Regions from separate parts of the Rahnella sp. R3(2024) genome, predicted to be linked through region 3. Evidence: predicted binding sites of a transcription regulator. Region 3 holds the regulator's gene; each other region holds the start of a gene.
The links. The regulator Fur, encoded in region 3, represses iron uptake genes when iron is present. The targets are predictions, from matches to a motif close to ATAATAATGAGAACNACTATCAA.
Positions count from the first base shown of each region.

Region 1: a site for Fur is predicted at 5,077-5,099, ahead of exbB (tol-pal system-associated acyl-CoA thioesterase). Genes of this name have one in related genera too.
Region 2: a site for Fur is predicted at 8,242-8,264, ahead of sufA (Fe-S cluster assembly scaffold SufA). Genes of this name have one in related genera too.

Region 1 covers NZ_JBHGBU010000001.1:1,492,197-1,503,102, reverse strand. Annotated here, with positions in the region: gene ABSH60_RS06720 (DedA family protein) at 1-217, opposite strand, end outside; gene metC (cystathionine beta-lyase) at 445-1,638, opposite strand; gene ABSH60_RS06710 (TRAP transporter large permease) at 1,812-3,104, opposite strand; gene ABSH60_RS06705 (TRAP transporter small permease) at 3,118-3,630, opposite strand; gene ABSH60_RS06700 (TRAP transporter substrate-binding protein) at 3,693-4,670, opposite strand; gene exbB (tol-pal system-associated acyl-CoA thioesterase) at 5,192-6,097, shown strand; gene exbD (TonB system transport protein ExbD) at 6,107-6,541, shown strand; gene garD (galactarate dehydratase) at 6,611-8,182, opposite strand; gene ABSH60_RS06680 (MFS transporter) at 8,721-10,067, shown strand; gene garL (2-dehydro-3-deoxyglucarate aldolase) at 10,123-10,893, shown strand.
Region 2 covers NZ_JBHGBU010000001.1:3,941,685-3,952,590, reverse strand. Annotated here, with positions in the region: gene pykF (pyruvate kinase PykF) at 1-386, shown strand, start outside; gene ABSH60_RS18010 (major outer membrane lipoprotein) at 679-915, shown strand; gene ABSH60_RS18005 (L,D-transpeptidase family protein) at 1,160-2,173, opposite strand; gene sufE (cysteine desulfuration protein SufE) at 2,440-2,853, opposite strand; gene sufS (cysteine desulfurase SufS) at 2,882-4,102, opposite strand; gene sufD (Fe-S cluster assembly protein SufD) at 4,102-5,403, opposite strand; gene sufC (Fe-S cluster assembly ATPase SufC) at 5,378-6,124, opposite strand; gene sufB (Fe-S cluster assembly protein SufB) at 6,246-7,769, opposite strand; gene sufA (Fe-S cluster assembly scaffold SufA) at 7,822-8,193, opposite strand; gene ABSH60_RS17970 (hypothetical protein) at 8,652-9,056, shown strand; gene ABSH60_RS17965 (hotdog fold thioesterase) at 9,164-9,583, opposite strand; gene ABSH60_RS17960 (FAD-linked oxidase C-terminal domain-containing protein) at 9,599-10,906, opposite strand, start outside.
Region 3 covers NZ_JBHGBU010000001.1:3,457,395-3,468,300, forward strand. Annotated here, with positions in the region: gene nagE (PTS N-acetyl glucosamine transporter subunit IIABC) at 1-1,798, shown strand, start outside; gene glnS (glutamine--tRNA ligase) at 2,023-3,693, shown strand; gene ABSH60_RS15575 (OprD family outer membrane porin) at 4,162-5,574, shown strand; gene chiQ (ChiQ/YbfN family lipoprotein) at 5,588-5,929, shown strand; gene fur (ferric iron uptake transcriptional regulator) at 6,068-6,523, opposite strand; gene fldA (flavodoxin FldA) at 6,838-7,365, opposite strand; gene ABSH60_RS15595 (methyl-accepting chemotaxis protein) at 7,784-9,448, shown strand; gene ybfE (LexA regulated protein) at 9,524-9,805, opposite strand; gene ybfF (esterase) at 10,069-10,851, opposite strand.

The DNA.
Region 1 (10,906 bases), 2.0 Mb from region 3:
TCAGCGTCGGGAAAAAGCTCATCACCCCTTTGGCGATAAGCGCGCCGGTCAGCAGCAGCAGGCTGTCGCCGGGCAGGAAGGAAGCAGGAAGCAAACCATTTTCAAGAAATAGCGTGGTGAACAGGACAGCATAAATGACCCAAAGGAGATTGGGGTCGGCGAGCATAGTAAAATCATGCCGCCAGAGTGCATGAAAAATGTCGCAAATCACTGCCATATTCTTTCCTGTTGCTGTCGTGTGCTTTTCGTAACAATCGCTGTCACTTGCCAGTGTACCGCGGATCCCGCCCGGAGACGTTGATCTGAGATCACTTCAAAAAAAAGATCGCCTGCCCCGGTAGTGTTCACCGGGTACAGGAAGAGCTTACAGATTATTCTCATTTTGCGAATGAAAATCCGACAGATACCTTAACGATCTGCGCGGTACGTCGCAATCCCTGAGGCTCAGGCAGCGCCGATTCGTTCAAACGCCAGGGTCAGATCGGCGATCAAATCATCACAATGCTCCAGCCCGATGTGCAGCCGCACCAGCGTACCGGTGAAATCAACGGTTTCAGCCGGACGGATCGCCTGAATTTCTTCCGGCTGATTGGCTAACACCAGCGATTCAAATCCGCCCCAGGAGTAGGCCATACTGAAGTGTTCAAAGTGATCGAGGTAATCGGAAAGCTGCTGCGTGCTCAGGCGCTGTTTGAGCACGAACGAGAACAAACCGCAGCTGCCGGTGAAATCGCGTTTCCAGAATTCATGACCTTTACTGCCTGGCAGGGCAGGATGGTTGACTACCGCCACTTCCGGACGCTCTGCCAGCCACTGCGCGATACGAAGGCTGCTTTCCTCATGTTGCCTGAGGCGGATGCCCATGGTGCGCAACCCCCGGCTGGCGACGTAGGCCGTATCGGCATCGACCATCTGCCCCATCAGATAAGAATGCTCGCGCAACTGTTCCCAGCATCGGGCATTGGAAACGGCCGTGCCTATCATCGCATCGGAATGCCCGACGATATATTTGGTACCGGCCTGAATCGAAATATCGATGTCAAACTCCAGCGCCTTAAACAAAATGCCCGCCGCCCAGGTATTGTCGATCATGATGACAACATCAGGGTTCACCGCGCGCACGGACGCCACCATGGCCGGGATATCGGGCACTTCCATCGTGATAGAGCCGGGTGATTCGAGAAACACGACCTGGGTGTCAGGTTGCATCAGAGAACCGAGATCTGCGCCGATATCGGACGGGAAATAGGTGGTGGAAACGCCGAGTTTTTTCAGCACTTTTTCGCAGAAATCTTGCGTCGGTTCATAAGAGGAACCGGCCACCAGAATGTGGTCGCCGGTGCTGACAAATGACAATACCGCATTACTGACCGCCGCGGCGCCGCAGGGATAAAGCGCGCAGCCCGCGCCGCCTTCCAGTTCGACCATCGCTTCCTGCAGCGAGAAATGCGTCAGGGTGCCACGACGACCGTAAAACAATTCTCCGTTAGCGCGGTTGGCGGTGGCGTGTTTTTTATCCGCCACGGTGTTAAACACCAGCGAGGAGGCGCGCTGAATGACGGCATTGACCGAACCTTGCGTGAACTTCTTGTCCCGTCCGGCGCTTATCAGCGCGGTTTCGATTTTCTTCGACGACATAATCCGTGTTTCACCCTGTTTGGTAGAGCGATGCTCTCTGGCATCCGCTGATATCTCATTAACTTAACATGATGAAATCACAGGATCAGGTTTTTGCCGGTTGAATGAGAAAATTTCAGCCAATCTTTTATACAAGGAAAGGCCCGTCAGAAATGACGGGCCTGGCAGAGGTTTTATCCGGTGTAGACGCCGAACAATTTGGGGAGGAACAGCGAAATCGAAGGAATATAGGTCACCAGCATCAGCACCAGGAACAACACGCAATAGAACGGCAGCATGGCTTTGACGACTTTCTCAATGCTCTGTTTACTGACCGCGCTGGCGACAAACAGCACCGACCCGACCGGAGGGGTGATAAGCCCGATCCCCAGATTCACCAGCATGATCATGCCAAAATGAACCGGATCGATGCCCAGTGATAACACCACCGGCAGCAGGACCGGCGTCAGGATCAGAATGATCGGCGCCATGTCCATCAGCGTACCGATCAGCAACAGCATGATGTTGATCCACATGAGGATCACGTACTTGTTGTCGGAGATCGAGGTGAAGAACTCGGTGATGCGCATCGGCAATTGCATGTAGGTCATCACGGCGCCAAAGCTGGCCGCGAAGCCAATCAGGATCATGACGATACTGACGGTTTTCACCGTGCGGTACATCAGTTTCGGCAGTTCACTCCATTTGTAATCGCGGTAAATGAACATCGTGACGAAAAATGACCACAGACAGGCGATGGCGGCAGATTCCGTGGCGGTGAAAATCCCGCTGAGAATTCCGCCCATGATGATGACGACGGTCATCAGGCCCCACAGCGTATCGATGAAAATCTTCAGTGCCTGACGAAACGGCACGCGTTCACCTTTCGGATAACCGCGCTGATGCGCAAAGACGACGCACATCACCATCAGGGTCAGGCTGAGCAGTAAACCGGGCAAAATACCGGCGATGAACAGTGCGGCGATCGACACCGTACCGCCCGTGGCGAGCGAGTAAATGACCGAGTTATGACTCGGCGGCGTAAGGATCGCCTGCACCGAGCCGCTGGCCGTGACCGCAGCGGCAAAATCGCGCGGATAACCTTTCTTCTCCATTTCCGGGATCATCACCGAACCAATCGACGCGGTATCCGCCACCGATGAGCCGGAGATCGCACCGAAAAAGGTTGAGGCGACAATGTTCACCAGCGACAGACCGCCGCGAATGAACCCGACAAAGATATAGGCAAAACTCACCAGCCGGCGGGCAATGCCTCCTTCAGCCATGATCGCGCCGGCCAGAATAAAGAACGGGATCGCCAGCAGTGAAAACTTATTCACGCCGTTGGTCAGCTGGATCATCAGTGCTTCAAGCGGCAGATCGATCCACCAGGCACCGGCCAGCGCGCTGAGGCCAACGGCGTAAGCCACCGGCACGCCGATCGCCAGCATCACCCCCAGCGTTAACAGTAAAATGAGTGCATCCATAAGTCTCTCCGGGTCAGGCGTCGGAATTTCCCAGCATCACAACAGGGCGCTGATGCTGCGGCCCGGCAATGATCTGCTCAATGATGAATAAGATCGTCAGGGCAGAGCCCACGGGCAGCGGTAAATAGGTTTCTCCGGCGGTCAGCAGCGGGAATTCCGCCACCGGCTGGAGCCACAGTTCGCTGCACAGATGCAGGCTGTACCAGAAAATGAAGATGCTGATCGCCAGCATCATCAGATCTGACAGCAGCGCCGAGAACTTTTTCAGGGCAGGAGGCAGACGGTCGGTGACCATCGCCACCACGATGTGAGAACCCGCACGATAACTCACGGCCGCGCCGATAAAGGTGAACGTCACCATACACATGATGGCAACCGGCTCAGGCCACGACAGTGCGCTGTTCATGACGTAGCGGGCGAATATCCCGATGGGGATCACCGCGACCATCAGTAATAATGCAATCCCGGCAAGCCACATTGCGGCGCGGTAAAGAATGTCCATCAGGGTGTGATATCCGGAAATCATAAAGTCTCCCCCGGTGAGTGTCGGAAAAGGGCAGCAGGAGCTGCCCGTGTCAGAGACAGTGGTTACTGAACGTCAGCGATTTGCTGCATCAGATCTTTATGGTCTTTACCGAACTCATCGCGAACGGACTGGGTGGCCTGAACATAGGCCGCCGGATCGATGTCGTAGAATTTCACGCCGCCCGCTTTCATGGTGGCCAGGGCTTTTTCGTTATAGGCTTTCCACAGTTCACGCTGCTCATCCTGGGCTTCTTTCGACAGTTTCAGGATTAATTGCTGATCTTCCGGTTTCAGCTTGTCCCATTTCACTTTTGAGTACAGGAACAGCTCAGGAATAATGAAATGACGGCTGTAGGTGTAGTTTTTCACCACCGGCAGGTAGTTGTGCGCGACGAAGGTTGGCGGATTGTTTTCCGTGCCGTCGATAACCCCGGTTTGCATACCGCTGAACACTTCACTGACGCCCATAGCCACCGGGTTTGCTCCCATGGCTTTCAGCGTTGCCAGCGCAATCGGGCTGCCCTGAACGCGGATCTTCATGCCTTTCAAGTCTTCCGGTTTGACGACCGGTTCTTTGGTGATCAGATTGCGGGTCCCGCCGTCCATCCAGCCGAGAAATACCAGCCGGGAGTTCGGGTTATTGGTAATTTTATCGCCGATCTCTTTGCCAATCTGACCGTCGAGCACTTTGTGCATGTGATCTTCATCGCGGAAAATGTAGGGCAGGGTGAACACGTTGATTTCGGGCAGGATTGACGCCACCGGGGTCATTGATACGCGAATAATATCCAAGGCACCGAGCTGTGCCTGTTCAATTTCCTGCTTTTCGTCGCCCAGCACACCGCCGGGGAAGGTTTTGATTTCAAGGCGTCCGTCTGTTTGTTTTTGCAACTTTTCGCCCATATGCTGGACGGCAACGACGTTCGGGTAACCTTGCGGATGCACGTCGGCGGCTTTCAACGTTTGTGCTGACAGGCCGGAAGTGAATAACAGGGTCGCGGAACTCAGGCAAAGGCTGAGAAGTGCTTTTTGCATTTTCATCAGTTTGTCTCCAGGGGAATTCAGTAAGGGAATGAAAAGTTACAGCGAAAATGAACCGGTCTGGCGCGCCGTGCGCTGACGGAACCTCATGCGAATCTTATAAATTGTCTTATAAATTAAACGGATACAGGGAATTCCGGTGTGTGCTCTTTCCCGGTACATAGACCTTACCTTATTTATAACTGCCGGGTATTTGAGCGTTATCACAAATTAATAACAAATGTAAAATGCTGTTACTTAATATTTAAAACATTGTTTTGCCTTTGATAATTATGTTCAGGCGATTGATTTACTGCGGGATTTTTTGCAAAAGTGTGACCCGTGTATAACTGTCGAAGTATTGACCAAAGACTCAAAACCTTGTCATCCGTCAAGGACACCCGCGTCAGCAGGCGGGACAATGTAAATAATAATGAGAACGACTATCAATTAGGTCTTTTTATTTGATACAATTCGGCGTTATTTAACCCATATACACTGATTCTGGCTGGAGGCGACGCGTGAAAACGGCTCGCAATAAGATGAAAAAAACGACCTCAGTATTGATGTCGTTAATGTTGGTGGTTGGCCTGAGCGGTAACGCAATGGCTGCACCTGCGACGCCGGCGGCGAATGCTGTCACTTCTGAAACCACGCAACCGGCACCTGCTGCGGCAGACACCGCGCCCGCGCCGGTAATGCAATCCGCACCCGTGGAAGCTCCCGTCATCCCTACCGATCTGTCCGTGTTAGGCATGTACCATCATGCTGACGTGGTGGTGAAAACTGTCATGATCGGCCTGCTGCTGGCGTCCGTTGTCACCTGGGCTTTGCTGTTCAGCAAAGGCTCCGAAGTGTTCAGCGCTAAACGCCGTATGCGCCGTGAATTTGATGCGTTGTCTTCCGTGCGTACGCTGGACGAAGCTGCCGAGCAGGCTGAGAGTTTCGCCGCCAGCAGCATCAGCGCACAAATGATCCGCGATGCGCAAAATGAACTCGAGCTGTCTGCCGGTTCCACCGACAACAACGGCATTAAAGAACGTACCGGTTTCCGTCTGGAGCGTCGTGTGGGTGCTGCCGGGCGTCACATGGGCCGGGGCAATGGGATCCTCGCCACTATCGGCGCGATCTCTCCGTTCGTCGGTCTGTTTGGTACCGTGTGGGGCATCATGAACAGTTTCATTGGTATCGCCCAAACCCAGACCACTAACCTTGCCGTTGTGGCCCCCGGTATTGCAGAAGCCCTGCTGGCGACTGCGGTGGGTCTGGTTGCTGCGATCCCTGCGGTGGTTATCTACAACATTTTCGCCCGTACCATCACTTCCTATCGTCATCAGGTTGGCGACGTGGCGGCGCAGATTATCCTGTTACAGGGCCGTGATTTGGATTTGGCTGCCAGCGAAGGCGATGCGCCGCGCGGTCAGACAGGTCAGTTACGCGTAGGATAAGAACAGATTATGGCTATTCGGTTAAACGACGATATCGACGAAAGTGGTGAAATGCATGACATCAACGTCACGCCTTTTATCGACGTTATGTTGGTTCTGCTGATCATCTTCATGGTCGCCGCGCCACTGGCCACCGTAGATGTGCGGGTAGATTTACCGGCTTCCACGGCGAAAGCGCAGCCGCGTCCTGAGAAACCGATCTTCCTGACGGTGAAATCGGACAAACAGCTGTTCCTCGGCGACAGCCCGGTAAATAGCGACAACCTGACTGCCATGCTCGATCAGCGTACTCAGGGCAATAAGCAGAGTACGATTTTCTTCCGTGCAGATAAGACGGTGGACTACGAAACGCTGATGAATGTAATGGATAACCTGCGTAAAGCCGGTTATCTGAAAGTCGGGCTGGTAGGTGCAGAACAGACGGGCGCAGCAGCGGCTCAGTAAGTTATCCTTCAGATCCGAAGCATAAAAAAGGCCAGCATTGCTGGCCTTTTGCTTTGGTGATGTGGCAGATCAGGTCACCGGCGCCGGGTTAAATACCGCCAGCGCATTGTGAATACCCCATGTATCGGACCAGGTTTTTTTACGACCGCTGGCGATGTCCAGAATAAAGTGGAACAGCTCCCAGCCGACGTCTTCGATGGTGGCGTCGCCGGTGGCGATCGTACCGGCGTTGATGTCCATCAGGTCATGCCAGCGGTTCGCCAGCGTGGTGCGGGTAGCCATTTTTATCACCGGTACCGCCAGCAGGCCGTACGGCGTGCCGCGCCCGGTGGTAAAGACCTGCACAGTGATGCCCGAGGCCAGTTGCTGCGTTCCGCAGACGAAATCACTGGCTGGCGTCGCAGCGAAAATCAGGCCTTTTTTGGTCGGACGTTGCCCCGGAGACAGTACTTCTGAAATTGCGCTGGTGCCCGATTTCGCAATCGAACCGAGAGCTTTTTCCACCACGTTAGCCAGTCCGCCTTTCTTGTTGCCCGGCGACGGGTTGGCGCTGCGGTCGGTTTGTCCGAGGGACAGATAATTATCGTACCAGGCCATCTCTTCCAGCAGGCGTTTACCGACGCTGACGTCAGCAGCGCGCGGAGTCAGCAGGTGGATCGCATCGCGCACTTCCGTCACTTCAGAGAACATCACCGTGCCGCCGCAACGAACCAGCAGATCCGAGGCGAAGCCCACGGCAGGATTGGCAGTCACGCCGGAGAATGCGTCGCTGCCGCCACACTGCATGCCGACCACCAGGTCAGAGGCCGGACAGGTTTCGCGCTGACGACGGTTCAGCCGTTCCAGATGGAACTGCGCGACGGTCAGGATATCGTCAACCATTGACTGGAAGCCGACGTGCTGCTCATCCTGCAAACGGACGATATGGGTGTCGTCGAGGGAAATGGCCTGCACGTCCGGCGTGCCTTCCAGCAGGCGTTCAGGTTGTAATTTCTCACAACCTAAGCCGACCACCATGACTTCGCCGCCAAAGTTCGGGTTCAGTGCCAGATTGTGAATGGTGCGGATCGGGACGACCGCTGCCGGTGCGTTGATCGCCACGCCACATCCGTACAGATGATTCAGCGCCACCACGCCATCGACGTTAGGGAATTTGGGCAGTAAATCACGCTCGATGATTTTTACTACGTAATCCACCACCCCCGCCACACAGTGAACGCTGGTGGTAATGCCGAGCAGATTTTTAGTGCCTACGCTGCCGTCTTCGTTGCGGTAGCCTTCAAACGTGAAGCCTTCCAGTGGCGGCAACGCAGGGGGAACCCGGGTAGCCAGCGGCAGGCTGTTCAGTTCAGGGGCGACGGGCAGTTCGACCAGGGATTCGTCGATCCAGCCGCCCTGGGCGATTTCCCGCACGGCATAACCAATCACTTCACCATAACGAATAATATCGCCGCCTTTGGCAATGGTTTGTAAAGCAACTTTATGGCCCTGAGGAATATGCTCAATTAATTCCAGACCATTTGAAAATCGGGTGCCGGCTTTTAAGCCGTTATCATTCACAATAATGGCAACGTTATCGTTTTCATGAACTTTAATGAAAAGTGCGTCGGTTGCATGCTCTTTATCTTTATTACGTGACATAACTGTCTCCGCGTTTATTAAACATCCCGAAAAAAGAACCTTCGGTTAATTCTCTGAATTCGTAGCGTACAAATGTTGCGTTTTGTCTTTTCGGCAATACAGGGTATGCATCCATTATAAAACAGCTGTCCGGGAACCTCATTGTGCAACTGACCAGCTTTTCACCCGCTGAACGTCATTCTGTGTGGCAGGTGACAGAATAAATGTGATGAATATCACCCTTTGATCTGTGCGGCTTCAGCCGCCGCGTGAACTGTGATTATCCTCCCACAATGATGTGTGAATGCAAAAGAATAGTCGTTTTCAACCGGCGTATTCTTGTGCGAATGCACAGTGTTATTTGAGGCATCGTTTTTTATACTGTGTTGGCCCTCTGAAGGTAGCGTTCAAAGCAATACAGGTAAATTTCAGACATAAATAAAGAATTATGAAATGTCTGTCTCATATAAAGGAAAACCGCAGGCGAAAAGTAAAAACGTTATTTCGATAACTGTAATTTCTCTGCGAATGATTCCGTAATAGTAAAATGAGGGTCACCATGAGCGTTCAATCCCAGTCCCGAGTGCTGGCGCAAAGTAAGACGCGAACACATATTCGCTATTATATTTTGCTGATTATATTTCTTATCACGGCGGTCAATTATGCCGACCGTGCAACGCTTTCCATTGCCGGTACCGAGGTCGCGCGTGAGCTGGGCCTGGATGCCGCTGATATGGGGCAAATCTTCGCGGCGTTTGGCTGGGCATATCTGATCATGCAGTTGCCTGGCGGCTGGCTGCTGGACAAATTCGGTTCCAAAAAAGTCTACACCTACAGCCTGTTTTTCTGGTCACTGTTCACACTGTTACAAGGTTTTGTGGGCTGGTTCCCGCTGGCGTACGGCGCGCTGACGTTGTTCATACTGCGCTTTATGCTCGGTTTCTCCGAAGCGCCTTCCTTCCCGGCCAACGCCCGTATCGTGGCGGCCTGGTTCCCGACGAAAGAACGCGGAACGGCTTCGGCGATTTTTAACTCCGCTCAGTATTTCTCGCTCGCGCTGTTCTCTCCGCTGCTCGGCTGGCTGACCTACGCCTGGGGCTGGGAACATGTCTTTATCGTGATGGGGGTGATTGGTTTTGTACTGACGCTGGTATGGATCAAATTTATCCACAACCCGCCGGAACACCCTGGCATATCGAAAAGCGAGCTGGAATTTATTAAAGAAGGCGGCGCGGTGGTCGACATCGACCACAAGAAAGCCGACGGCGCGAAAAGTGGCCCGAAATGGAGCTATGTGCGCCAGATGCTGAGCAACCGCATGATGCTTGGGATCTTCTTCGGCCAATACTTTATTAACAGTATTACGTGGTTCTTCCTGACCTGGTTCCCGATTTATCTGGTTCAGGAAAAGGGCATGTCTATCCTCAAAGTGGGGATGATTGCGGCCATTCCGGCGTTGTGCGGCTTTGCCGGTGGCGTACTCGGCGGCGTGTTCTCCGACTACCTGCTCAAACGTGGTTTCTCCCTGACCGTGGCGCGTAAAATTCCGATTGTGCTGGGTATGCTGTTAGCCACCAGCATCATTTTATGTAACTACACCGATAACAATACCCTGGTCGTTACCCTGATGGCGCTGGCGTTCTTCGGTAAAGGCTTCGGTGCGCTGGGCTGGCCGGTGATTGCAGATACCGCGCCGAAAGAAGTGATTGGCCTGTGCGGCGGTATCTTCAACGTCTTTGGCAACGTCGCGTCAATCGTTACCCCGCTGGTTATCGGCTATATCGTTAAAGGGTTGCATTCTTTCAACATGGCTCTGATTTTCGTCGGCTGTTCCGCCCTGATGGCGATGCTGTGTTACCTGCTGGTCGTCGGTGAAATCAAGCGTCTCGAACTTAAGAAACAGTAAATTGCGATGGCGGGCAGACGGGAACTCCCGCGCCCGCCCTATAACGAGGTCAACTATGAGTAATCCAATGATTCCAAACCGGTTCCGTCAGGACTTACTGCAAGGCAAAACGCTGATCGGATGCTGGGCCGCATTGTGCAACCCGATTGCCACAGAAGTGTTGGGTGTCGCAGGATTTGACTGGCTGTTGCTCGACGGGGAACACGCACCCAATGACATCAGCACTTTTGTTCCCCAGCTGATGGCGCTTAAAGGCAGCAAAAGCGCGCCGGTCGTGCGACCGCCATTCAACGAGCCGGTGGTGATTAAACGTCTGCTCGATATCGGTTTCTACAATTTCCTGATCCCGTTTGTTGAGACGCAGGAGCAAGCCGAACGTGCCGTCGCCTCCACGCGCTATCCGCCGGCAGGGATCCGCGGCGTATCCGTTTCGCATCGCAGCAACATGTTTGGCACGGTGCCGGACTACTTCACCAGCATTAACGACAACATCACGGTGATGGTGCAAATCGAGAGCCAGCAGGGCGTTGATAACCTCGATGCGATTGCCGCAACCGACGGCATTGACGGCATATTTGTCGGGCCAAGCGATCTGGCCGCTGGCATGGGGCACCTCGGCAATGCCGGTCATCCGGAAGTACAGGCTGCCATTCGTCACATTTTTGAACGCGCAAAAGCCCACGGAAAATCCAGCGGCATTCTGGCGCCGGTCGAAGCCGATGCGCGCCGCTACATGGAATGGGGCGCGACCTTTGTGGCCGTTGGCAGCGACCTGGGTATTTATCGCGCAGGAACGCAGGCGCTGTGTGATCGCTTCACTAAGTGATCTCATCACATCA
Region 2 (10,906 bases), 480 kb from region 3:
TTGATGGTCAGAACGACAATCGCAAACTGCGTATTACTGAAGCCGTTTGCCGTGGCGCAGTAGAAACTGCTGAAAAACTGGATGCTCCATTGATCGTTGTTGCAACCAGCGGTGGTAAATCTGCTAAAGCTGTGCGTAAATACTTCCCGCACGCGACTATCCTGGCGCTGACCACGAATGAAATCACTGCCCGTCAGTTAATCCTGACCAAAGGCGTAGTGACTCAGCTGGTGAAAGAAATTGCCTCTACTGATGATTTCTACCGCATTGGTAAAGAAGCGGCGATTGAAAGCGGTTTAGCTCAGAAAGGTGATATCGTAGTGATGGTTTCTGGCGCGCTGGTTCAAAGCGGCACAACCAATACTTCTTCGGTGCACGTTGTTTAAATAAAAACGTGACCCAGAGCATGAATAAACGCCGCATCCCGTGGCGTTTATTTCTTCAGGAAGCATTTTTTTCTTAAAAATGGCTTGAGGCAGACGTACTGAAATTGGGATAAGTCCCATGGAAAACAGCTGTTTTCGAAGCAATTTTTAACTTTTTCGTAAAAAAAGATGCTTCTTTGAGCGAACGATCAAAATATAGCGTTTACCTACAAAAAATTATTCTCATTAGAAAATAGTTTGTGTAATACTTGTAACGCTACATGGAGATTAACTTAATCTAGAGGGTTTTATAATGAATCGCACTAAACTGGTACTGGGCGCTGTAATCCTGGCTTCAACTATGCTGGCTGGTTGTTCAAGCAACGCTAAAATCGATCAACTGTCTTCAGACGTTTCTACTCTGAACTCTAAAGTTGACCAACTGAGCAACGACGTGAACGCAATGCGTTCTGACGTTCAGGCAGCTAAAGACGACGCAGCACGTGCTAACCAACGTCTTGACAACCAAGCTCACGCTTACAAGAAGTAATATTTACTTCTCTAGTTCAATGGCGCACTCAGTGCGCCATTTTTTTTATCTGTTTTTCCTCGCCCTCTTTCCCCTCTTCGTAATCATCCCATCTCGCGACCTTCCATTTTGTTTCCAGCTAACACATCTGACTTAACAATACGTTTCTAAATACCTCTCTCGCTGCGCCCTGAGCGTCAGGCACAAAAAAGGAGCCGTAGTGGCTCCTCAGGAAAAAATCGCTTCAGCAGTGGTTTTGCGGCGCTTACTGCGTGCTTGCGGTACTGACAACAGGTTGTGACGTTGCAGCCGTCTGCGGTTCGCTTGCAGCGGGCGCTGTACCTGTGGCTTTATCCCCCACATTCACTACCACAGGCATACCGGAACGACGTGTAATCGCTTCTTTCACCATCGCAGCATTTGTGTCGTCATGCTTAATGAATTTTTTCATCGCAGCCGTCAAGGCTATCGGCTTAGTTTGCGGATCATCTTTTTCAGTATGAGACAGTGGCTGATGTACCTCGATATAGCGTTTACCGTCTGGCTCAATGTCATATTTGATTGGCTGATTGATGATCTGCACGCGCGTGCCCTTCGGCACCGTATTAAACAACGCTTCGATATCATCAGGACGCAAACGGATACATCCTGAGCTCACTCGCATTCCAATACCAAAGTTGGCGTTGGTGCCGTGGATTAAATACTGCCCGGTCCCGGCTGACAGACGCATCGCAAATAACCCCATTGGATTCTCCGGCCCTGCGGGAACCATTCCAGGCAGTTTAATGCCATCTTTCAGGTAAGCTTTACGAATATTGGCGGTGGGAGTCCATGTCGGGTTGGGGATTTTTTGGCTGACTGACGTCACCATCTCCGGGGTATTTCGCCCTAACTGGCCGATACCAATCGGATAGACGATCACTTTGTCTTCACCTTTTGGATAATAATAGAGGCGAAGTTCTGCAAGGTTGACGACGATGCCCTCACGTTTGGTATCTGGTAAAAGCATTTGCGAAGGAATGGTCAGCACGCTACCGGCTTTTGGCAAATAAGGGTCCGTACCCGGGTTCGCTTCAAGCATAGCAATCAGACCAATTTGATATTTAGCCGCTACGGCTTCCAGCGGCTGACCGTCATTAGGTACCACATAAGTCGTGTTTTCGCCTATCAGGCGGCTATTATCCGGCGGCAGAGGGTATTCCGCTGCACTTGCGGTCAGGGAGTGCGTTGCCATCATTGTGCCAACTAACATCGCCAAAAGGGGTAATGCGCGTCTCATACTCAGTCCTTTTTCGGCCTGCACTCAGAGGATCTGAGGCCAGACAATTATCTTGTCTGTTAATACTAGCAGCGCAGAACCTCAAGGCAATCAAACCGCAGAAAATCAGAAAGTTACCTAAAGGCGTGACCGGTGGAAAACACAGTGAAACGGTTTTTTAAACGAATGAAAAGTCAGGAGTAAAACAGAATAAAACGCGGGGATATTCAGAAATGGCTTTGCTCATTAGCAGACGATTCCTAATGAGCAAAGTGAGCAATCAGCGCTTAAGCCAGCGTTGCTGCGTTAGCACGGATAGAACGGATCATCGCTTCCAGCCCCTGCGAGCGTGAAGGCGTGAGATGCTGGCTAAGTTCCAGCTCTGCAAAGAACGGACGGACATCCAGTTCAACAACATCGCGCGGCGTCAGTCCCTGGTACAGACTGAACACAATCGCCACTAACCCTTTCACGATAGCCGCATCGCTGTCGCCTTCAAAGGTGAGTGCGCCGGTTTCATCCGTGCGCATCACGATCCACACCTGGCTCTGACAGCCTGATATCAGATTTTTGTCCTGCCGATGTTCCTCCGGCAAAGCCGGTAACTGCCCGCCGAGTTCAATCACGTACAGATATTTCTCTTCCCAGTTCGGGCACCGGGAAAAATTTCTCACTAACTTACTTTTATCTGGCAAAGCCATAACAACATCCTGATCGAGGTTGTCAGGCTTAGCCCAACAACCGGTGAATACGTTGCAGTCCTGCGACCAGACGGTCGACTTCTTCACGGGTATTGTACATCGCAAGCGACGCACGGCACATAGCCGGAACACCGTAGAAAGACATTAATGGCATCGCGCAGTGATGGCCGGTGCGGATGGCAATACCGTATTGATCAAGGAAACTGCCCACATCGTAAGCATGATGTTTACCGAGGTTAAACGCTATCACGCCTGAACGGTGTGCCGGACCGTAAATCTGAATATCAGGCACTGTCGCCATCTGCTCAAGTGCGTAGGTCATCAGTTCCTGCTCGTAAGCATGGATATTCTCCAGCCCCAGTTCAGTCACATAGCCCATCGCCGCACCCAGCCCCATAATACCACCGGTATTTGGCGTGCCGGCCTCAAAGCGCCACGGTGCTGCCGCGAAGGTCGTACCTTCACTCAGGCTGACATGCTTGATCATCGAACCGCCACCTTCCCATGGCGGCATCTGATCCAGCAGTGCTTTACGCCCATACAGAATACCGATGCCGGTCGGCCCGTAGAGCTTATGACCAGACCAGACATAGAAATCACAGCCCAGCGCCTGAACGTCGACCGCGTAGTGCATGACAGCCTGTGCACCATCAACCAGCACAGTCAGCCCAGCCGCTTTCGCCTGCGGGATGATGGTTTCGAGCGGGTTAACAGTGCCCAGCACATTGGAAACATGCGCCAGCGTCAGCAGTTTAGTGCGCGGTGTGATAAGCCCTTCAAGCTGAGATAAATCCAGCTCACCTTCCGGCGTCAGATGCCAGACGTCGATGTGCAAATCACGTTCTTTCGCCAGCATCTGCCAAGGAACGATATTGGCGTGATGCTCCATCTCGGTCAGGATAATGCGGTCACCAGGGTGTAAAAATTCACGCCCCCAGGTATTGGCCACCAGGTTAATAGCTTCCGTGGAACCTTTGACGAAGACAATTTCTTCCGCCGATGCAGCATTCATGAAATGTGCGGCCTGAGTGCGGACGTTTTCCATCTGCTCAGTCGCTTCTGCGCTCATGGTATGAATGCCGCGGTGAACCGCAGCATAACCTTGCTCGAAAAAAGACATTTCGCGTTGAATAACCTGATGCGGTTTCTGTGCGCTGGCAGCACTGTCAAGATAGGCCAGCGGCTGGCCGTTAACTTCGCGGCTCAATACAGGGAAATCGCTTCGTACTCTTTCCAGTGGAAAAGTCATTACTTACCTCGATTGAGTCGACCCGCAATACGGGCAATCACGACGTCACGCAGGGTTTCATTCTCGATGGCTTCCGTCAGTTCAGCAGCAAAAGCAAAAATGATCATTTGCTGAGCATCATCACCGCTGATACCACGGGTGCGCAGATAGAAAAGCTGTTCGTCATCAATACGACCGACTGTCGCACCGTGGCTGCACTTGACGTCATCGGCATAGATTTCGAGCTGTGGCTTGGTGTCAACTTCGGTATGTTTACCCAGCAACAAGTTGTTGTTGGTCATTTTCCCGTCAGTTTTCAGTGCGTGCTTCGCCACTTTAATCATGCCGTTGAAAATCGCTTTTGCGCGATCGTTCACGATCACTTTGTGCAACTGGTTGCTGTTGCAATAACCTTTGTTGTGCTCAAGATAGGTACGGGTATCCGCAATCTCACTGTCCACCGGCAGAACCAGGCTGTTAATGTTGAGATGGGTGTTTTCACCATTCAGCTGCGCACTGGTGTTATTACGGGTCAGACCCGCGCCCAGCAGGAAACTGTGGCTGGCAACTCGTGCATCACGCCCGACAACCAAATCATTGTGTGAAAAGTGGAAGCTGGCCTGGCTTTCGAACGCCAGTTTGTAATGCGCAAAGTCCGCATTGTCGCCCACATTTACCGTCATACGTGCGCCGGTAAAGTGCCCGTGATCGTTGAGACTCAGGTAATGTTCAATCACTTCTGCATTTGCACCGCTTTCAATGGATAAATGATAGCGATGATGCACCGTATTCATTTCACGCGACTGGTCGCGACCGCTGCTGATATGTAAAAGATACAGCGGTTTGTCTGCCTGTTTACCGGCAGGAAGGCGTACAGCGATAGGATCCTGCGCCAGACTTTCAGTCAGGTGCAAAAAGACTTCAGACTGAACCGGCTCAGGCAGCGTTTGCTGCGCCGCCGCATTCAGTTTCTGGATCTCAAATGCACCGGTTTCAGCATCACTCAGGCTTGCATCGAAACGACCATCGACGAAAACCAGACGATATGAATCGAGCGGCAATGCTAAAGACTTCACTGTCTCAGCCGTTACGGCCTGCTGCTGAGGGGCAAAGAACTGATTGCCCAGCAGAGAGGAAACCGGCGTATATTTCCAGTCTTCCAGTTTGGCGTGCGGGAAACCGAGGCGCAGCACCTGTTGCCAGTGCGTGTGGGCGTGAACAGATTGCTCGCCACCGCGGCTTTCAAAAAGACGGTAAAGCTGCTGCATGGCATGTGAACTGCCCGCTGCAGGTGCATTACTCTTCGTCGGTAAGCCAGCCATAACCCTGCTCCTCTAACTGTTTAACCAGGCTGAAATCGCCAGATTTTACAATACGACCCTGATACAGAACGTGCACGTAATCAGGCTTGATGTAGTCGAGGATGCGTTGGTAGTGAGTGACGATAACGAACGAACGTTTGCCGTCACGCAGAGTATTAACACCGTCAGAAACGATTTTCAGCGCATCGATGTCCAGACCGGAGTCGGTTTCATCGAGAATGCAAAGATTTGGCTCAAGCGCCGCCATTTGCAGAATGTCATTACGCTTTTTCTCACCGCCGGAGAAACCGACGTTCACTGAACGGGTCAGCAAATCGGCAGGCATCTTCAGCATCGCGATTTTTTCTTCGATGAAATCCGCGAAGTCAAAACGGTCCATAGCTTCCTGACCGCGGTATTTACGCACCGCATTCACTGCGGTTTGCAGGAAGAAATGGTTGGTCACGCCCGGGATTTCTACCGGGTACTGGAAAGCCATGAAAACGCCTTCACCAGCACGGTCTTCCGGAGCAAGATCCAGTAAATCTTTACCGTTGAACATTACGGAACCGTCGGTAACTTCGTAATCTTCCCGGCCAGCCAGTGTCGCGGAGAGCGTACTTTTGCCTGAGCCGTTCGGGCCCATGATGGCGTGTACTTCTCCCGGTTTGATCTCCAGATCAAGTCCCTTGAGAATTTCCTTTTCTTCGACACGGACCTTCAAATTCTTGATGCTTAACATACGTATCCTTGAGTTTGCGCCTGCGCGCTCATAATTCTGATTATGCTTTGACTGTGCTGAACTCAAACCTGTCCGCCGCGGCGTCACACCACGCTGCGACGGCAGAAAAGACGTCGGGTTTTTAACCGACGCTGTGTTCAAGGCTTATCGCCAGCAGTTTCTGTGCTTCGACAGCAAACTCCAGCGGCAGCTCGGAAAAGACATCTTTACAGAAACCGTTAACAATCATGGAAATAGCATCGTCTTCGCTGATACCACGTTGCAGACAGTAAAACAGCTGGTCATCGCCAATTTTCGACGTTGTTGCTTCATGTTCCAGCTGAGCAGTGTTATTACGCACTTCAACATACGGGAAGGTATGCGCTGCGCTGTCCGGACCAATCAACATGGAATCGCACTGCGTAAAGTTACGGGCATTTTCCGCGCCCGGCAGGATCTTCACCAGACCGCGATAGCTGTTCTGGCTATGGCCTGCGGAGATACCTTTCGAGATGATCGTGGATTTGGTGTTTTTACCAATGTGGATCATCTTGGTGCCGGTGTCAGCCTGCTGTTTGCCACTGGTCAACGCCACAGAGAAGAACTCACCGATCGAGTTATCCCCTTTAAGGATAACGCTTGGGTATTTCCAGGTGATCGCCGAGCCGGTTTCAGACTGCGTCCAGGACATCTTCGACCCTGCGCCTTCGCACAATGCGCGTTTGGTCACAAAGTTGAGGATCCCGCCGCTGCTGTCTTTGCTGCCGGAGAACCAGTTCTGCACGGTGGAATATTTCACTTCTGCATCTTTATGCAGAATGACTTCTACAACAGCCGCATGCAGCTGGTAAGTGTCACGCACCGGCGCAGAGCAGCCTTCGATGTAACTGACATAGCTGCCTTCATCGGCAATCAGAATAGTTCGTTCAAACTGACCCGTTTTCGCGGCATTGATACGGAAATAGGTCGACAGCTCCATCGGGCAGCGCACGCCCTTCGGCACGTAAACGAACGTGCCGTCAGAGGCGACAGCGGCATTGAGTGCGGCGAAGAAGTTGTCCTGCGCAGGCACCACGGTGCCGAGATATTTGCGAACCAGATCTGGATATTCGTGAATGGCTTCACCGAAAGAGCAGAAAATGACGCCAGATTCCGCCAGTTTTTCACGGTACGTCGTGGAGACAGAAACGGAGTCAAAAATTGCATCGACCGCCACTTCTCTCCCTTCACGTACCGGGACGCCCAACTGTTCAAAGGCTTTTTCAACTTCGCTGGTTAGGTAGTTTTTACCTTCAAGCGCAGGAATACTGTGCGAGTCTGCCGGAGGCTGCTGTGTGGCACCAGGCTGAGAACCACAGGTATCATCGCAGCTGCCACAGGATGGCGCAGAATAATAGCTGTAATCCTGATAATCGAGAGGCGTGTAATACGCTTTCAACCAGTGCGGCTCTTCCATTTTCAGCCAAGCATGATAAGCCTGCAGACGGAACTCCAGCATCCACTCAGGTTCGTTGCGCTTCGCGGAAATCGCGCGAACCACATCTTCGTTGATGCCTGATGCTAATTCATCGGTTGCCAGCTGGGTGAAAAACCCTTCCTTGTAATTCACTCCCTCGCCGACCCAAGACTGCACATCGTCTGGAATTTCTACGTTGCTTCGTGACATGTTGGTTACATCGCTTTGTTTACAATAATCTTAAAAATCAAAAGACTCGGTCTTACAGGCCGAAACTTTCGCCACAACCACAGGCGTGTTGCGCTTTAGGATTATTGAATTTAAATATCTGATTCAGCCCTTCACGGACGAAATCCACCTCGGTTCCGTCGATGAAAGGCATCGCCTTCAGCGGAACAAACAGCAAAGCGCCGTCATGCTCAAACACCAGGTCATCGCTGGCCGGTTGTTTGGTTAAATCCAGAACGTAGCCAAAGCCGGCACAGCCCGATTGTTTTACCGAGAGCTGGAGGCCTTTCACTTCAGGATCCTGGGTCATCAGGGTCTTAACCTGTTTCGCCGCAGAATCGGTCAGGATCACGCCTTGCCATACGTTGTCGTCTAAAGAGAACGAGCCGACAGTTTCAGTTTGCATCTGTCTTACCTCATAGTTTTATGGTCATAGACAAGACCTATTGTCTCTATTCTAGTGATTACAATTATCACTTCAACCTCTTGTTTTAAGAGGGTATAGCGATGACCCACGAGGAACGTCGCTCAATATGCATCGGCTTTGGGTCCGGTTGCTGGCGGGTCTTGAACACCGCAACCATCAACTGATTGAATAAGTTGTCAATTTTTTGTTAAAAAACTCAAAATTAACCTTACAAAGCTCATGGTTTAATAGCTTTCATTATGTCTATTATAAAACATTCATCGGAAATGCCTATTTATGAATTCACCCTAAACGCAATAATAAGGCTCTTTTTGTCTATGCTTTGGCAGATGACAAAACGAAAAAATCCGATGAAAACGTTGATCCGCTGATTTTTTGCCAATATGATGTTTATTCTTTGATAATGATTATCATTCAGATAACCCGGAATACTGAGAATGGCTCAATCGGTAAATGCGTGGTTGCAAGGCAAGATTGACGAATACAAATCGACTGTCCGCGATGCCACCGTGGATTTCTATATGGCTGATGCAGCCTTACGACGCCCTGAGGCACATCTGTGCCAGCTGAAACGCTTTAATAGCATTTGCCTGGACATGGCCAATTTATGCCTGCAAAACGGGGATGATCACAGTTACCTGCACGCGTTATGCAAACTGCATAACCGCCTGATACTGGAAATAAACAGCGTCGTTCGATGTGAACTCTTCCGTGTTCAGAGCTACCATTTTGCGCGGCACACGCTCAAACTCATTTGCCAGTATTATGCCATGTTGGGCATCTGGGAAAAAGCGACGGCCTTCCAGACCGACTTCGCAAAACGTGTTCCTTATCATCTTTGATATATTTTCAACACGTTAGCGCAGAAAGACTTCTGAATAAAAAAGGCGGACAACTTTTCAGTATGTCCGCCCCTTCCAGCGCTATAAGTCCCGCTCATTCACTTTAGTTATCTGTCGATGACCATCGTCGTTAGCCTGGAAACACAGCATAATTCACCTTGCTGATCGAAAATCTCAATCTGCCAGACCTGACTGCGACGCCCCGTGCGTAATGCACGACACACCCCGCGAACATGGCCTTCTCTGGCCGACTTCATATGGCTGGCGTTAATCTCCACGCCGACCACCGTCTGTTGACCTTCACTGCACAGGTAACCAGCCATCGATCCCATGGTTTCTGCCAGCACCACGGATGCGCCGCCGTGTAATAAACCGAAAGGTTGGGTGGTACGGGCATCTACCGGCATGGTGGCTTCAAGAAAATCATCACCCAGCCGGGTAAACACTATCCCTACATGCCCTACCATGCATCCCTGACTGCGCTCATTGAGCGCTTCAAGCGTGGTGGTTCTTTTCCAGAATGACATTGTGCTTCCTTATCCTCAGGGAATGATTTCAAGCAGAGCCTGTAGCGGATGGCGAACCCCATTACCCTCAATGCGTTTGACCTGGCTGCGGCATGAGTAACCCGTCGCCAGACAGCGCTGACGTGGTAAGCGCTGCAGCGAGGTATGCCATGACAGCTCATAAATTCCGAGTGAGTTTTTTAGATTTTTAGCTTCATGACCGTAGGTGCCTGCCATTCCGCAGCATCCGACGCTGACATTTTCCAGCTTCGCGCCGTAACGGGCAAAAATATCGCTCCACTGTTTTCCACTGGTCGGCAGCGCCGTGCTTTCGGTGCAGTGCCCAAACAGATACCACGATTCGCCGCTTTGCTGCTGCGCCGGACGTTCTGCCAGCCAGGTATCCAGCCATTCGTGCACCAGCTGAACCTGGAAAGACCCGCGGGTATCACCGAGAATTTCTTTATATTCATCGCGATAACACAATACCAACGCAGGATCGACGCCGACCATCGGCATTCCCAATTGCGATACGCGGTTGAGGAACAACGACGTTTTCTTCGCCGTTTTGGCAAAACGTTGCAGGAAACCTTTTATATGCTGCGCCTTACCGTTCGGGGAGAACGGCAACAGCACCGGCTTCAGGCCGAGTTTTTCGATTAAACGAACGAAATCAGCCACCACCTGCGCATCGTAGAAGCTGGTGAACGGATCCTGAACGACCAGAACATATTCCCCTCGCTGAGCCGGTGATATTTTTTCCAGCTGTTCGAGCGTCATCGTACTGGCGCGGTGCCCCAGCAATTGCTCGCGCAGCGTCGGAGAAGACAGCAGCGGCAGATCCACCATGCCGATGCTTTTGCGGCTCATCTCCCGCACCCAGGGTTGTTTAAGGAAGAAGTTAAACAACTTTGGCGCCCGCGCCATCAGCGGAGCATAACTTTCCACGCTCGCGACCACATGGTCGCTGGTTGGGCGCAGATAGCGAGTGTGATAAAGCTGGAGGAAACGCGAACGGAACCCGGGAACATCTATTTTTATCGGACATTGCGTTGAACAGGCTTTACAGGCAAGACAGCCTGACATGGCCTCTTTAACTTCATGTGAAAAATCATATTCGCCTTTATTGGCATGCCACGTATTACGCGTGCGATCGATCAGACTGCGGAAACTGAGGCCTTTTTCCGGCAGGGCATTTTCCAGCACCAGCGGATCAACGCCCTGCTCTGACAGCAATCTCAGCCACTCGCGCACCAGACCTGCGCGGCCCTTAGGCGAATGAATACGGCTGCCGGTAATCTTCATTGACGGGCACATCGGGCTTTTCACATCAAAGTTAAAACA
Region 3 (10,906 bases):
GGCGCTGATTTTCGCCATCGGTGTGGCGTCCAGCTGGTCTAAAGACAACGCAGGTGCCGCAGCATTAGCAGGCGGCATCGGTTACTTCATCCTGACCAAAGCGATGATCACCATTAACCCGGCCGTTAACATGGGCGTGCTGGCCGGTATTATCACCGGTCTGGTGGGCGGTATGGTTTACAACCGCTGGTCTGATATCAAACTGCCTGACTTCCTGAGCTTCTTCGGTGGGAAACGTTTCGTTCCTATCGCAACCGGCTTCTTCTGTCTGGTTCTGGCCGCCATCTTCGGTTACGTCTGGCCTCCGGTGCAGGATGCTATCCGCGCCGGTGGTGAGTGGATCGTGGGCGCGGGTGCATTCGGTGCCGGTATCTTTGGTTTCGTTAACCGTCTGCTGATCCCAACTGGTCTGCATCAGGTACTGAACACCATCGCATGGTTCCAGATTGGTGACTTCACCAACGCTGCAGGCACTGTGTTCCACGGTGACATCAACCGCTTCTACGCGGGTGACGGCACGGCGGGGATGTTCATGTCCGGCTTCTTCCCAATCATGATGTTTGGTCTGCCAGGTGCAGCATTTGCGATGTACTTCGCAGCGCCTAAAGAACGTCGTCCATTGGTTGGCGGTATGCTGGTGTCCGTTGCGGTTACGGCGTTCCTGACCGGTGTCACCGAGCCGTTAGAATTCCTCTTCATGTTCCTCGCTCCGCTGCTCTATTTAGTGCACGCCATCCTGACCGGGATCAGCCTGTACGTTGCCACGGCGCTGGGTATTCATGCCGGCTTCTCCTTCTCTGCGGGTGCGATCGACTATGCGTTGATGTACAACCTGCCAGCGGCAAGTAAAAACGTCTGGATGTTGCTGGTGATGGGTGTGGTCTTCTTCATCATCTACTTCGTGTTGTTCAGTGTGATCATCCGTATGTTCAACCTGAAAACGCCGGGTCGCGAAGATGACACGGTAGACATGGGTGCACCGGAAGCGAACAGCAATACAGAAGAAGGTCTTAACCAGCTGGCGCTGAGCTACATCGGTGCGTTGGGCGGTTCTGATAACTTCAAAGGGATTGATGCGTGTATTACCCGTCTGCGTCTGAATGTAAAAGATGCGGGTACGGTTGACGATGCTGCCTGTAAGCGCCTTGGTGCATCGGGTATCGTTCGTCTGAATAAACAAAGTATTCAGGTTATTGTGGGTGCAAAAGCTGAATCTCTGGCCGATGCCATGAAAAAGGTGATTGCCCGTGGTCCGGTTGCTGCCGGTGTGGCAACTGCCGCCCCAGTCGCCATGAGCAACGCTGCCCCTCAGGCTGTGCCAAACACAGTGAAAACGGTGGTTGAAACCCTGGTGTCTCCGGTCACTGGTGACATCGTGGCGCTGGATCAGGTACCTGATGAAGCCTTCGCCAGCAAAGCCGTTGGTGATGGTGTCGCCATTCGTCCTACCGGTAAAATCGTGGTATCGCCTGCTGCGGGTACTGTAGTGAAAATCTTCAACACCAATCATGCGTTCTGCCTGGAAACTGTTTCTGGCGCTGAAATCGTGGTTCACATGGGGATTGATACGGTTACGCTGAACGGTCAGGGCTTTACCCGCCTGGTCGAAGAAGGTGCCACTGTGACAGCCGGTCAGCCTGTTCTGGAACTGGATCTGGATTATCTGAATGCCAATGCGCGCTCAATGATTAGCCCGGTCGTCGTCAGCAATATCGATGATTACACCGGTGTCAGTGCACTGGCGAGCGGCTCAGTTGTCGCGGGTCAGACCAAGCTGTTCGACATTCAGGGCAAATAATTTTTTGACTGAGTGAGGCGGTGTCAGTCACCGCCGCTGCTGAAAATGTCGTTACAGCGATAACAAAACGGGAAGAGAGCGATCTCTTCCCGTTTTTTATTGTTTTCGGACAGCCTGTGAGGGGATAACCACGATTTAATGCAACTAACGGTTGTTTCCCGACGTGGCTTGTTGGAACATAAGCGGTTATCCGTAGAGTCAATGTTGCGTAGAGGAATTGCACAATGAGTGAGGCTGAAGCCCGCCCAACAAATTTTATCCGTCAGATTATTGATGAAGATCTGGCGACCGGGAAACACAATACCGTTCACACCCGTTTCCCGCCTGAGCCTAATGGCTATTTGCATATCGGCCATGCAAAGTCTATCTGCCTGAACTTCGGCATTGCACAAGACTATCAGGGTCAGTGCAATCTGCGTTTTGACGATACCAACCCGGCAAAAGAAGACATCGAATTCGTTGAGTCTATCAAGCACGACGTCCAGTGGCTGGGCTTCGACTGGAGCGGTGATATCCACTACTCTTCAGACTATTTCGATCAACTGCACGCTTACGCGCTGGAATTGATCAACAAAGGTCTGGCTTACGTTGATGAACTTTCCCCCGACCAAATTCGCGAATATCGCGGTTCCCTGACTGCGCCGGGTAAAAATAGCCCGTACCGCGATCGCTCCGTGGAAGAAAACATCGCGCTGTTTGAAAAAATGCGCAACGGTGAATTCGCTGAAGGTGCGGCCTGTCTGCGTGCCAAAATCGATATGGCATCGCCATTCTTCGTGATGCGCGATCCGGTTATCTACCGTATTAAGTTCGCTGAGCATCATCAGACCGGCACAAAATGGTGCATCTACCCGATGTACGATTTCACCCACTGCATTTCCGATGCGCTGGAAGGGATCACCCATTCGTTATGTACGCTGGAATTCCAGGACAACCGCCGTCTGTATGACTGGGTGCTGGATAACATCACTATTCCATGCCATCCGCGTCAGTATGAGTTTTCCCGTCTGAATCTCGAATACTCCATCATGTCCAAGCGTAAGCTGAACCTGCTGGTGACCGAGAAGATTGTAGAAGGCTGGGACGACCCGCGTATGCCGACTGTTTCAGGTCTGCGCCGCCGTGGTTATACCGCTGCATCGATCCGTGAATTCTGCCGTCGTATTGGCGTGACCAAGCAAGACAACAACGTCGAAATGATGGCGCTGGAATCCTGCATTCGCGACGATCTGAACGAGAACGCACCGCGCGCCATGGCTGTTATCAATCCGGTTAAAGTGATCATTGAAAACTTTACCGGTGATGACGTGCAACAGGTGAAAATGCCAAACCATCCGAGCAAGCCGGAAATGGGCACCCGCGACGTTCCTTTCACCCGTGAGATTTACATCGATCAGGCTGATTTCCGCGAAGAAGCTAACAAGCAGTACAAGCGTCTGGTGCTGGGCAAAGAAGTGCGCCTGCGCAATGCGTATGTGATCAAAGCGGAACGCATTGAGAAAGATGCCGAAGGTAATATCACCACTATCTTCTGTTCTTACGATATCGACACGCTGAGCAAAGATCCTGCTGATGGCCGCAAGGTGAAAGGGGTGATCCACTGGGTTTCCGCCACTGAAGGTAAGCCAGCAGAATTCCGTCTGTATGACCGTCTGTTCAGCGTAGCGAACCCCGGTCAGGCAGAGGATTTCCTGACCACCATCAATCCGGAGTCTCTGGTTATCGCTCAGGGCTTCGTTGAGCCTTCTCTGGCAGGGGCGCAGGCTGAAGTCAGCCTTCAGTTCGAACGTGAAGGTTACTTCTGTGCCGACAGCCGCTATTCCAGCGCGGAGCATCTGGTGTTTAACCGCACCGTCGGTCTGCGCGATACCTGGGAAAGCAAACCGGTCGCCTGATTGAAGTCAGACTTATTTTTAACGCAGCTTCGGCTGCGTTTTTTTATGCCTTAAGCAATATTGAAATTGATTTCTGTCGCGAATTAATGTGTTTATGATGCTCACTTTTTAGCGGCTCTGATTAAATATTGCTGAAAGCTGAAACGTGTAAACCACAGACTTATCCTTTTTAATTATTTGATTTTTAATTGTTTTCACTTTTTCCCTCGCTTTAATTCCCACAAAGTTCTTTCTGTAATACTTTTTCATCTTTATGTGCACTTTGTCATATTTCAGAGATCAATGATGAATTACTCATTGATAATTCGCGTCGCGAAAAATACTCTACCCTTGCTTTTACGGTGACGTCTCTGACGCCCGCTTTTAATACCCGTTTGGGTTTTGCAGTTACTTTTTAGTCAAAAATGAGGAATTTCTATGCACAAGCACCTTAACCGGGGCAGGGGATCGGCTTATCTGAAACCTGTGATGTATTCTCTGGCCGGCACCTTATTGGGTGGCGGATTAATGTTTTCTGAAGAGGCAAACGCGGCGGGCTTTATTGATGATTCGACGCTCACCGGTGGCGTGTATTACTGGCAGCGCGAACGTGATCGCAAAGATCTGAATAAAACCAAAGAAGAAACCCGCCCCGACGGCTCTAAAGTCACCGTCAACAATCCTGACTACGACAAGTACGCCACTAACCTTTCTCATGCCACCGCCAACCTGAATCTGGATTTCTCCTCCGGTTATGCGTGGGATATGTTCGGCATCGACGTTGCGGCTTTCACGGCAATTGAAATGGCCGAAGCCAGCGACAGCGGCCACCCGAACGAAATTGCATTCTCCTCAAAAAATCACGCCTACGATGAAGATTACTCTGGCGATAAAGGCGGAGTCAGCCTGTATAAAGCTGCCGGTAAGTTTAAGTACGGCGGCTTCTGGGGCCACGCGGGTTACATTCAGCCGACCGGCCAGACCCTGATTGCGCCGCACTGGAGTTTCATGCCTGGCACGTATCGCGGCGCAGAAGCCGGATATAAACATGATTTCGGCGAGCCGGGCGAACTGAGTTTCTCCTACATGTGGGCGGATGAATATAAATCACCGTGGCACCTGGAAATGGATGATTTCCGCCAGAATGATAAAAAAACCGGTGTTTCCTATATTCACTCGCTGGGCGCGAAATACGACTTCAAAAATGATCTGGTGCTCGAAGCCGCCTATGGCGAAGCGGAAAGCTACGTCGATCAGTATTTCGCTAAAGCCTCTTACAAAATGGATCTGCTGGGTAACCCGCTGACCACCAGCTACCAGTTCTACGGTGCAGAAGACCGCATCAGTGATAAAAACGATCCTAACAGTTTGTACGACGGGCTGGCATGGTTGCAGGCTCTGACGTTCGGTTATACCACCGGCCAGTTTGACTGGCGTCTGGAAGGGACGATGGTCAAGGCGGAGGGGAATCAGGGCTACTTCCTTCAGCGTATGACCCCAACGTATTCCTCGTCCAATGGTCGTCTCGATGTGTGGTGGGATAACCGTTCCGACTTCAACGCCAACGGCGAAAAAGCGGTATATGCCGGTGTTTTATATGATCTGGCGAAATGGGATCTGCCGGGCTTCGCGGTCGGCGGTTCTTATGTTTATGCATGGGATGCCAAGCCAAGCACCAATGCGGCTTATGACCAAAGCCAGCGTCTGAAAGAAAGTGCGTGGAGTCTGGATGCGCTTTACACCCTTCAGGAAGGGCGCGCCAAAGGCACGTTGTTCAAATTGCATTACACCCAGTATGACAACCATTCAGATATTCCGAGCTGGGGCGGTGGTTACGGCAACATCTTCCAGGATGAAAAAGATGTGAAATTTATCGTTATCGCTCCATTCACTATTTTCTGAGGTCACTATGTCGATGAATAAATTACTGCTGATCGTGACCACGTCTTTATTGCTGGCCGGTTGTTCCCAGACGTCAGGGCAGGCAGAAGATGCCAGACTGCGCAAGGCTTACAGCGCCTGCATCAACACTGCCGAAGGCTCGCCGGACAAACTTGCATCCTGCCAGGCGGTTCTTAACGTTCTGAAGGAAGAGAAAGCTCACCAGCAGTTTGCACAACAGGAAACGGTACGCGTGCTGGATTACCAGCGCTGCCTGACGGCACGCAAAACCGGTGACGGGCAGGCTTACGCCGCCGATTGTGGAAAAATCTGGAAGGAAATTAAAGCCAATAACTCACCCGCGCCTGTGCAGTAGACCTCATTAATTACCTGAAGGTGAGACAGAAAACCCCGGCTTGCCGGGGTTTTTTATGTCTTTCATAGCTGATAAACGGGCATAAAAAAACCGCTTTTCAGCGGTTAATTTTAGGTCGATATCAACGAGCCCGGCAGATTACTGCGCAGGTTTATCATTGTGCAAAGAGTCATCTTCGCGGCAGTCGCCTGCTTCACAGTGGCCGTACAGGTACAGGCTGTGGTTGGTCAGTTTGATACCGTGTTTTTTAGCAATTTCGCGCTGACGACCTTCAATATATTCGTCGCGGAATTCAATAACACGGCCACAATCTAAGCAAATCAGGTGATCGTGATGGTGTTGCTGAGTCAGTTCGAACACGGACTTGCCGCCTTCGAAGTTATGGCGGGTCACGATACCGGCGTCATCAAACTGGTTCAGAACGCGGTAAACCGTCGCCAGACCAATCTCTTCACCCATATCAATCAATTGTTTGTACAGATCTTCCGCACTAACGTGATGACCTTCCGGCGCTTGCAACACTTCCAGGATTTTAAGGCGCGGAAGCGTGACTTTTAAGCCGGCTTTCTTCAGTGCGGTGTTGTTGTCAGTCATGCGGATTCAGTCCTGTTACTATGTGCTAATCAAGTTGAGGCATGGAGCCTGTGGCATCAGCGGCACAAAATTCTTCGATTAGGATCCTTCTTTTAACGGAAGTGTGCCGATCCCCTAAACGATAGCCTGTTAATAAAGATCACTAAATGCCAGTCACATAAGACAATGCAACGACTTGATCGATAGAAAAAACAGATGAACTCAGTGTACCTTGATACCACCGAAAGTAACAATTTTGTTGTGGCTAAATTGTTAATTTCAGTAATAGTTTGGCCCTTCAATTGTAGAATAAATCCTCAGGGCCAACAGGGTTTTTAGCCAATAATTTCTGAAAGGCTCAATTCTTCAGTAATTTGCTTAACCCAGGCGTCAACGCGCTCATTGGTTAATTCCGGCTGACGGTCTTCATCAATAGCCAGTCCGATGAAATGTTTATCATCTGCCAGACCTTTGGATGCTTCGAAGTGATAGCCTTCGGTTGGCCAGTGACCCACAATCACCGCGCCGCGTGGCTCAATGATGTCGCGCACGGTGCCCAGCGCATCACAGAAATATTCTGCGTAGTCTTCCTGATCGCCGCAACCAAACAGCGCAACCAGCTTACCTTCGAAATCTATCTCTTCCAGGCTTGGGAAGAAGTCGTCCCAGTCACACTGAGCTTCACCGTAATACCAGGTTGGAATACCGATCAGCAAAATATCGAATTTTTCCAGATCCTCTTTGCTGCTCTTCGCAATGTCATGCACCTCTGCAACATCTTTACCCAGTTGTTTCTGGATCATTTTTGCGATGTTTTCGGTGTTACCTGTATCGGATCCAAAGAAGATTCCTACTACGGCCATAAGATGTCTAACCTCTTGTTCTCAATGATAAGCCCTACATTGCAGGCAATAATAGTGCTGATAATAGCAAACTCGTGAGGCGGAGAATATGCTTCTGCTCGCCTTCTTAACTGACGAATAAGTTTATCGGGCAATCTTTTTAAGTGGTATCGCCTTCGTGTGCTTTTAATCCAGATAAAATCCTCAAAATTGACGGGGTTAAAAGCAAAGTGAAGAAATATATCTTAACAATACTAAATTTTAAGCACGTCCCGCCGATAGATGATGCGAGAGCAATCTCAACATAATAAAGAAATCGATGCCCGGAGAGGTGTTCAAACATGTCCTGGGGCACTTGCCTGATGGTTACTTGTCTTGATTCTCCGCATCCCCCTCAATCCTCAGACCAGAAACAGTCATGTTTCGAGAGAGGCATATCGTGCAGTTTTTAAAAAATATCACCATCAGGGCCGCGTTATTAACCATTCTTGGCGTTTTCTGCGTTATGTGGGCGGGTGTATCCCTTTACACCGTCAACTCACTGAATACGCTGACGCAAAACACCCGCAACAGTTCTGAGCTCGTCAACAATATGGCGCTGATCAGCAAAGGAAATGATCAGTATTTTCGTACCGTAACCCGCTTAAGCCGTGCGGTGTCGCAGCTTCAGGCCGATCCGACCAAAGGGCCGGAAATTTTTGATACCGCAAAACAATCCCTTGAAGCCCTGACGCAGGCGCAGGCGGATTTCAAAGCGGCCCCGCATCCGGGGCTGGAAGATTCAGCGGTTCAGGAATTACTCACCAGTTGGGAAAGTCTGATAACGCAGGGCGTGAAGCCGTTATTTGAGGCGGCCAGCAGCAAAAATATCGATGCGTACAATCAGCTGGCGCAGTCAGGCGTTCCGGCGTTAAGCCGTGATTTCGGGGCTGCCATGCAAAAAGTCAGCAGCCAGATCGCGGTGGATTTCAGCGCGGCGCAAACAGAGTCTAATCATCTGACTAATCTCAGCAAAGTGATTCAGATCACCGCGTTTGTTATTGGGCTGATTATCCTGCTGCTGACCGATCGCTATCTGGTGATGGCGTTAGTCAAACCGCTGGATAAACTCCGCGATCAGTTCGCGCTGATTGCCAGTGGTGACCTGACGCATAACATGGAAGAGTTCGGTAAAAACTGCGCCGGTAAGTTGATTCCTTTGCTGAACATCATGCAGGCCAGTCTGGTGAATACCGTTCAAACCATCCGTAACTGCACGAACAATATTTACCAGGGCGCGTCTGAAATTTCTGCCGGCAATAACGATCTCTCTTCCCGTACCGAAGAGCAGGCGTCTGCGCTGGAAGAGACGGCGGCCAGCATGGAAGAGCTGACAGCCACGGTGAAACACAATGCTGACAACGCGCATCACGCCAGCCAGCTGGTGATAGAAGCCTCTACCACGGCGCAAAAGGGCGGCACTATTGTCGCGGATGTGGTCAGCACCATGAAAGATATTTCAGGCAGCTCGAAGAAAATCGCGGAGATTACCTCGGTCATCAACAGTATCGCCTTCCAGACCAACATTCTGGCGCTGAATGCCGCGGTCGAAGCCGCCCGTGCAGGCGAACAGGGCCGCGGGTTTGCCGTGGTCGCCAGCGAAGTGCGCAATCTGGCACAGCGTAGTGCGCAGGCAGCAAAAGAGATTGAGTCGCTGATCAGCGAATCCGTTTCCCGCGTTGACAGCGGTTCCAAACTGGTCGAAAACGCCGGTCAGACCATGAATGAAGTGGTGCGTTCGATTACACACGTCACGGATATTATGGCCGAAATCGCGTCAGCATCTGATGAGCAAAGTAAAGGCATCAGCCAGGTGGCCGTGGCCGTGACGCAGATGGACAGCGTCACGCAGCAAAACGCCGCGCTGGTGGAACAGGCGTCTCAGGCCGCCGTCTCACTCGAAGAGCAGGCTGCATTGCTGAACAACGCCGTCGCGACCTTTAAACTCAGCGACAGCGTGACGCGCGTCGGGGCAAAACCGACCGGTAAGATGCCAGCGCCGTTATTGCGACCGGACACAGGAATGATGTCGGCGAAGAGTGCTGAAAACTGGGAAACGTTCTGAGTGGGAAGAAGGAAGTTAGCCGGGAATAAGTAAGAAAAAACAAACGGGTAGCCTGAGAAGGTTACCCGTTTTCAATCAGCCTTCATGACCGTTAAGATGCGCAAGCAGCATCTCTTCAATCAATTCGCTACGACTGATATTGCGTTCTTCTGCCAGCTTATTGAGGGTATCAACAGCATCGGCGTTCATTTTCAGCTCCACGCGACGCAGACCGCTCGCTTTATCGCGGCGTAACTGATTGCGCTTGTTGATCCTGAGCTGTTCATCACGGGATAGCGGATTTGTTTTTGGACGCCCCGGACGGCGGTCATCTGCGAACAGATCAATCGTCGTGCGATCCAGTTGTTCTTTTGCCATAGGTAGCGGTACAACCAGGGAAGTTTTTACATCGGAAAACGGCAAGCCGATTCCTGACGAGCGTTTCACACATTTCGGGCTAAGAAACCCTGACCCAATTCACCTCCCGCCACTCGACCTGAGCGAAACGGGGCGGCAAAAATTATAGCGCGCAATCATACCCTAGCGCGCCTGGGGTTCACAACGCCTGATTGCCCTGATTTCATGATAACTTCTGACGTTGTGCAGACTTTTTGCACAATTTATCCCCAGGATGTTAAACCTCAGGCTGCATCGATGAAACGATGCACAGCGCGCAACACCGCCTCAGGTTTTTCCGCATGCACCCAGTGACCGGCACCGGCCACCACATGCGCTTTCGCCTGCGGGAACTGGCGGGCAATGGCGCTGCGATATTCATCCTGTACATACGGCGATAACCCGCCACGGATAAACAGCGCCGGGTGATCCCACGCCGGGACGTCTTCCCAGCCGGTAATGCTGTCGTATTGACTGAGCAACACCGGCACGTTGAAGCGCCATTCTCCCTGCGCGAACGACTTCAGCAGGAACTGGATCACACCGTCTTCCTTTATATGCTCACGCATACACTCCGTGGCGGAGGTGCGGTCGCGCAGCCCTGCTTTCGTCACTGCGTTGATCGCCGCAAAAATCTCGTCATGGCGGCGCACGTGGTAATCCACTGGTGCGACATCTATGGCAATCAGCTTTTCAATGCGATCGGGAATAAGCGCCGTCAGCGCCATTGCCGCTTTTCCGCCCATTGAATGGCCAATAACGATGATTTTTTGGAAACCGACGTCATCCAGCGTTTCCACTAAATCCTGCGCCATCGCGGCGTAAGACATCTCATCCGCGCGGCCGGACTGGCCGTGATTTCGCAAATCAACCTGCAACACTCTATGCTGTTGTTTCAGGTCGCGGGCCAGAATGCCCAGATTATCAAGGGTTCCGAACAAACCGTGGATTAACAAAACCGGCAGGGCAGTGCTGCCAGCCACTTCAGGTTCTTGCAGGCGATAATGTAATTTCATGGCGAAGTTCATACAGATAAACAATCTCATTAGGTTATCATGAGTGGCGGATAATTTTTCAAAACAG